2 regions of the Pseudomonas sp. 31-12 genome follow, and region 1 is predicted to be linked to the other one. Evidence: predicted binding sites of a transcription regulator. Region 1 holds the regulator's gene; the other holds the start of a gene.
The links. Region 1 encodes FliA, which starts transcription of late flagellar genes. Its sites were predicted from a motif close to CTAAAGTTTNNNNNNNNNNNGCCGNTAA; they were not measured.
Positions count from the first base shown of each region.

Region 2: a site for FliA is predicted at 1,819-1,846, ahead of DJ564_RS25020 (methyl-accepting chemotaxis protein). Genes of this name have one in related genera too.

Region 1 covers NZ_CP029482.1:2,009,954-2,013,436, reverse strand. The annotation lists gene DJ564_RS09310 (chemotaxis protein CheA) at 1-457, opposite strand, end outside; gene DJ564_RS09305 (protein phosphatase CheZ) at 511-1,299, opposite strand; gene DJ564_RS09300 (chemotaxis response regulator CheY) at 1,322-1,693, opposite strand; gene fliA (RNA polymerase sigma factor FliA) at 1,861-2,601, opposite strand; gene fleN (flagellar synthesis regulator FleN) at 2,598-3,428, opposite strand.
Region 2 covers NZ_CP029482.1:5,299,507-5,302,989, reverse strand. The annotation lists gene DJ564_RS25030 (inorganic phosphate transporter) at 1-364, opposite strand, end outside; gene DJ564_RS25025 (transporter) at 664-1,686, opposite strand; gene DJ564_RS25020 (methyl-accepting chemotaxis protein) at 1,962-3,483, shown strand, end outside.

The DNA of each region.
Region 1 (3,483 bases):
TGTCGCCCGATTCTTCAGCGGCCGGTGCTTCGACCACTTCAGCCACCGGTGCGGCTTCATCAGCCGTTTGCGGCTCGGCCAGACGGGCCAGTGCCGCGAGCAATTCAGGCGTGGCAGCCGTGATAGGGCTGCGTTCGCGCACTTCGGTGAACATGCTGTTCACCGCGTCCAGCGCTTCGAGAACCACGTCCATCAGTTCCGAGTCGACGCGACGTTCACCCTTGCGCAGGATGTCGAACACGTTCTCGGCGATGTGACAGCACTCCACCAGCTCGTTGAGCTGGAGGAAGCCGGCGCCCCCTTTTACAGTGTGAAAACCGCGAAAAATTGCATTGAGCAAATCCGCATCATCCGGTCGGCTTTCCAGCTCGACCAGCTGTTCGGACAGTTGCTCTAGAATCTCGCCGGCCTCAACCAGGAAATCCTGAAGGATCTCTTCATCGGCGCCGAAGCTCATTAAGGGGGTGCTCCTGAGGTCTAAAAACCTAAAAAACCTAAAATGCTAAAACTCTAAAATCCTAGGCTGGATAACAAATCGTCCACATCGTCCTGACCGGACACAACGTCTTCTCTTTTATCGGCATGAATCTGCGGACCTTCACCCTGAGAGAGATGTTTTTGCGGATCTTTTTCAGCGAGCATCGCATCACGGTCATGTTCGATACCCGCAAAGCGGTCTACCTGACTGGCCATGAGCACGAGTTTGAGCAGGTTGCTTTCAACTTCGGTGACCAACTGGGTCACGCGCTTGATCACTTGACCGGTGAGGTCCTGGTAATCCTGGGCCAGCAGAATGTCGTTAAGGTTGCTCGACACCGTGCGATTGTCCTCGCTGCTGCGCGTCAGGAAACCGTCGACCCGCCGGGCCAGCTCGCGGAACTCTTCAGCCCCGACTTCGCGACGCATGAACCGACCCCAATCCGTGCTCAACGACTGGGCTTCTTCGCTCAGGCTGTTGATCAGCGGCGTGGCGTTTTCCACCAGGTCCATGGTGCGGTTGGCGGCGGCCTCGGTCAGCTTGACCACATACCCCAGGCGCTCGGTGGCGTCCGTGATCTGCGACACTTCCTCGGCTTGCGGCATGTTCGGGTCAATCTGGAAATTGACGATCGCGCTATGCAGCTCGCGAGTGAGCTTGCCCACTTCCTGATACAGGCCGCGGTCACGGGTCTGATTGAGCTCATGGATCAGTTGCACCGCGTCGCCGAACCTGCCCTTTTCAAGGCTGTTGACCAATTCGACCGCGTGTTTTTTCAGGGTCGATTCAAAATCGCCCTGTGAAGATTCGTTATTGTCCATAGCTCCCCCGGTGACGCAGTGCTCAACCGATGCGTTCGAAAATCTTTTCGATTTTGTCTTTCAACGCCTGGGCCGTGAAGGGTTTGACCACATAGCCGTTAACACCGGCCTGGGCCGCTTCGATGATCTGCTCGCGCTTGGCTTCAGCGGTGACCATCAGCACTGGCAGGTGCTTGAGCTTTTCATCCGCGCGCACGTGGCGCAGCAGATCGATGCCGGTCATGCCAGGCATGTTCCAGTCCGTTACCAGAAAGTCGATGCTGCCGCTGTTGAGGACCGGGATCGCAGTGATGCCATCGTCAGCCTCGACCGTGTTGGTGAACCCAAGGTCACGCAACAGGTTTTTTATGATCCGCCGCATCGTTGAGAAGTCATCAACGATGAGGATTTTCATGTTCTTGTCCAATTCGACCTCCAAGCAGTCTTAAACGCGCCCAGCACCTGGACACGCCATTTCAATCAATCCGGCAATGCACTCGATGACTGTCTGGAGCACAACAGATCGCGACCGATGCAGTTCAACACTCCACCGGTCTCGTTCGCAGTGTCCCCACACTGCCTTCAGCGCGCTCGCCACTCCCCCAAACGCCCCCGCAAACGGGCCGCGCACTGGCTATGTAACTGGCTGACCCGCGATTCGCTGACCCCCAGGACCTCACCGATTTCCTTGAGGTTCAGCTCTTCGTCGTAGTACAGCGCCAACACCAGTCGCTCACGCTCCGGCAAATTGGCAATCGCGTCCGCCAGCGCTGCCTGGAAGCGTTCATCTTCCAGATCGCGTGACGGCTCCAGATGTGCACTCGCGCCATCCTCGTGCAGCCCTTCGTGTTCGCCGTCCTGCAACAGATCGTCGAAACTGAATAACCGGCTGCCCAGGGTGTCGTTCAAAATCCCGTAATAATCATCGAGACTCAATTGGAGTTCGGCCGCAACCTCATGATCTTTAGCGTCACGACCGGTTTTAGCTTCAATCGAGCGAATTGCGTCGCTGACCATCCGGGTATTGCGGTGGACCGAACGTGGCGCCCAGTCCCCCTTGCGTACTTCATCGAGCATCGCGCCACGGATTCGAATGCCCGCGTACGTCTCGAAACTCGCGCCTTTGCTGGCGTCATATTTGGTCGATACTTCAAGCAGGCCGATCATCCCGGCCTGGATCAGGTCTTCAACCTGAACACTGGCCGGCAGACGGGCCAGCAAGTGGTAAGCAATGCGTTTGACCAGTGGCGCGTAACGCTCGATCAGCTCGTACTGCGCGTCACGTGCCGACTTCTTGTAGAGGTTGTAGCCACTGGCTGTCATAGGACGGGTCCTGCGGTCTGTTGCACGAGGCGCTCGACGAAAAACTCCAGGTGCCCACGCGGGTTGGCAGGTAACGGCCAGGTGTCGACCTTCTGCGCGATTGCCTTGAACGCCAGGGCGCACTTGGAACGCGGGAAGGCTTCGTAGACGGCGCGCTGCTTCTGCACAGCCTTGCGCACGCTTTCGTCGTAAGGCACCGCGCCAACGTATTGTAGGGCGACGTCGAGGAAGCGGTCCGTGACCTTGGTCAACTTGGCGAACAGGTTGCGACCTTCCTGCGGGCTCTGGGCCATATTGGCCAGGACGCGGAAACGGTTCATGCCGTAATCGCGGTTCAGCAGTTTGATCAGCGCGTAGGCATCCGTGATCGAGGTCGGCTCGTCGCAGACCACCAGCAAGACTTCCTGCGCTGCGCGAACGAAACTGACTACCGAGTCACCAATACCCGCAGCGGTGTCGATCACCAAGACGTCGAGGTTGTCGCCGATATCGCTGAAGGCCTGGATCAGGCCGGCGTGTTGGGCCGGGCTCAAATGAACCATGCTCTGTGTGCCGGACGCGGCCGGGACGATGCGGATACCGCCGGGGCCTTGCAACAGAACGTCGCGCAGCTCACAGCGGCCTTCGATCACGTCGGCCAGGGTACGTTTGGGTGTCAGCCCTAGCAGGACGTCGACGTTCGCCAGCCCCAGATCGGCGTCCAGCAGCATGACGCGCCGGCCGAGCTCAGCTAGAGCCAGGGACAAGTTCACTGACACGTTAGTCTTCCCGACGCCACCTTTGCCGCCGGTCACCGCGATCACCTGTACGGGATGCATGCTGCCCATGTTATTTCTTTACCTTGTCTTGCATAGACGGAGGCCACATTACTGGCTGCGCGTT
Region 2 (3,483 bases), 3.3 Mb from region 1:
CACTCGACAGCAGCACGCCGAGGAAGTTGAAGAACCCGGACCAGGCCACGGCGAAGTTCGGCGGCATCGAGTTGGTGTAAATCACCGTGGCCACGGCGTTGGCGGTGTCGTGGAAACCGTTGACGAACTCAAAGCCCAGGGCGATCAGCAGTGCGACGCCCAACAGCAGAAACGGCGTCCAGGTGGTGACCACCGTGCCGAGTTCGTTCATGTCGTGTATCAGGCTGTAGGCGGTAAACAACAACCCGCTGGCCAGCACCCCGAAAAACACCACGAGGGTGAACAGGCTGGGCTTTTTATCGAGTTGCGGTCTGGCGCTACGGGCGGGAGCCTGCGTTTGAGCGGTGTAGGAAGGCGTAGCCATGACGGACAATCCTGAGGAAGGAAGGAGTGTTCGTCATGATCGTTGCCAAATGTTACAGAGAAACTGCCTTGGATCAGGGTTTGGGGGTTTTGCTGATCCATTAATCAGAATTCACCGCCAATGTTCGGGGGGGGGGCTACGCAATACCCTGTGGCGAGGGGGCTTGCCCCCGTTGGGTCGCGAAGCGGCCCCCCTGCATTCGTCCAGTTATCCCGTGCCAGCAGGTTTTACGACTGCTGCGCAGCCGAACGGGGGTAAACCCCCTCGCCACAGGGATTCGCGCAGGCCTTCAGTCGTGCTCAATAATCCTGGCGCTTGCGAAACGCCCAGCGCCCCGCAATCACGGTAAACGTCGCGACCAGCGCCACCAGAATCCAGAACCCCTCCGGGTCCCCCGCCAGCGGCACGCCACCCACGTTCATCCCAAAGAAACCGGCAATGATGTTGATCGGCAGCGCCAGCACCGTGACCACGGTCAGAGTAAACAGCGTGCGGTTGCTCTGCTCGTTGAGGTTGGCCGCGATCTCTTCCTGCAACAGCTTGATCCGTTCACCCAGCGCCGTGAGGTCGTTAATGATCAGCGCAAACTCCTCGGTGGACTTGCGCAGCTCCTTCACGTCCTCCTTTTGCAACCATTGCGGCGGCCGGTTGAGCAATCGCAACAACGAACCCGGCTCCAGCGCCAACAACCGTTGCAGGCGCACCAGCACTCGGCGATTGGCACCCAGTTCGGCACGGTTGGTCGACAGCCGTGAAGACAGCAACTCATCTTCGATGTGATCGACACTCAGGCTGGTCTTGCGCACGATCTGGGTCAGCACTTCACCCTGATCACGCAGCAGATGCACGAGCAATTCCAGCGGTGAACGAAAGCACTCGCCGGCCTTCACCGAGGACCGCAGCTTGTCCACCGAGTGCAGCGGTTGCAGGCGCGCGCTGATGATCAGCCGACTGCGGGCACACACCCACAGCGTCGATACATCGGACGACACCATGCTGCTGAGGTTGAACACCACGTCGTTGACCACCGCCAGCAACGCCGAATCCACATGCTCGATGCGCGTGGACCGAGAACCTTCGTGCAAGGCTTCGAAAAACTCGTCCGGCAACTCCAGATGGCTTTTCATCCAGCGCTCGCACGCGGCATGCGCGAGGTTCAGGTGCAGCCACAGAAACTCGTCACTCTCGTCCGGCTGTTGCAGGCATTGCAACGCCTTGGCCGAATCAATCTCCCGACCACGCTCGCCGGGGCGAAAACTGAAACCGTAGAGCAGGCCGAACAGGTCCGGGTCGCGATGGCTTTGGTCGATGCTGTGGTTCATGAGGGCTCGCAAGGGGAGGCGCCTGTCGCGGGTTTTACAGGTTCACTTGAGCCGCATCATCGCAACTGTGGATGACGTTTTTGTGACGATAAAGTGACCGCAAACGATTGCGTTGCCGATGGTCGGAATGGATTCAAGAACCGCTCTGGCACGCCGATCACGCTTAGGTTAAGTTGCGCGCCCTCGGCCAGCCGCCGACGTCGCAGACAGGGAAGTCCGGACACCTTTCACGCCGCGCTTGCTGCGTGTATTACCCCTGTCATGAGTATCACTCGATGCTGCAAAAATCCCTGAGAGCACAAATCCTCGCGTTGCTGAGCGGCAGTCTGTTGGCGATGTTGCTGATCGCGCTGGCCTGCTTTCACTTTCTGTCCAGCGGCGTCCAGAACTACGCAAACCTGATCGAAGGCCCGTTGCGCACCTCGCAGTTGATCGATGAAGCCAACCTGCAATTCAAGGTGCAGGTTCAGGAATGGAAAAACGTCCTGCTGCGTGGCAAGCAACCGGCCGACCTGGACAAATACTGGAAGCAGTTCGAAGACCGTCAGCGCGATGTGCAGGGCATTCTCGGTGAGCTGGCCGGGCAAAAAGGTATCGAGCCGCAACTGAAAACCCGCATCGAACGCCTGCGTGATGAACACCGTCTGCTGGGCGCTGCCTATCAGAAGGGCCGTGATGCCTACGTGGCGGCCGGCGCCGACCCAACGGCAGGCGACGCTGCGGTTAAAGGTGTGGACCGTGCGGCCAGCGAACAGATGACCGAGCTGGTCAGCGAATTGCGCAAGCAGGGGACCGAGCAATCGAAGCAGATCAGCGCCGAAGCCGATCGCACCGTGTTGCTGGGGCTCATTGTGATGCTCGTCTCGAGTCTGTTGATCGGGCTGTTGAGCCTGTGGCTGGTCAACCGCAACCTGGTCGAACCGATTCGCAAACTGATCGAATACGTCGCGCAACTCAGCCAGGGCAAGTTTGCTGACCGCGTGGCCAGCACCCGTCAGGATGAGCTTGGCAAATTGGCGGTCGCGGCCAACACCTTGCGTGATTTCCTCGCCGAAACCTTCAGCCGGTTGCAGCGCAGCGCCAAGGACCTGGACAGCGCCAGCGGTGAACTGAATTCGATCGCCAGCCTCATGGCCAGCGGCACTAACGAGCAGTTCAACCGTACCGATCAGGTGGCCACGGCGATGAACGAAATGTCGGCCACCGCACAGGAAGTCGCCCGTCACGCCGCCGATGCGGCACGCGCCGCCGACGATGCCGACCAGTCCGCCCAGCACGGTGAAAAAGTCATGCAGGGCACCATTCACACCATCACCCAAATGCGCGGCGAAATCGCCAATACCGCCACGGTCATCCGCCAACTGGAAACCGACAGCGGGCGTATCGGCAAGGTGCTCGAAGTGATTCGTGGCATCGCCGAACAAACCAACCTGCTGGCGCTCAACGCGGCAATCGAAGCGGCCCGTGCCGGTGAAGCCGGTCGCGGTTTTGCAGTGGTGGCCGATGAAGTGCGCAGCCTGGCCCAGCGCACGGCGGCGTCGATCATCGAAATCAACCAGATCATCCAGACCGTGCAAACCGGTGCGGTGGACGCGGCTCAGGCGATTGAAAGCGGCCAGTCGCGCAGTGAAGAAAGCGTCGAGCAAGTGACCCAGGCCGGCGCGATGCTGGAGCGGATCACCCATGCCGTGGAAGCCATCCGCGACATGAACCGCCAGATCGCCACCGCCGCCGAAGAGCAGACCTCGGTGGCCGAGGACATCTCGCGCAACCTCACTGAAATTACCAGCATCGCCA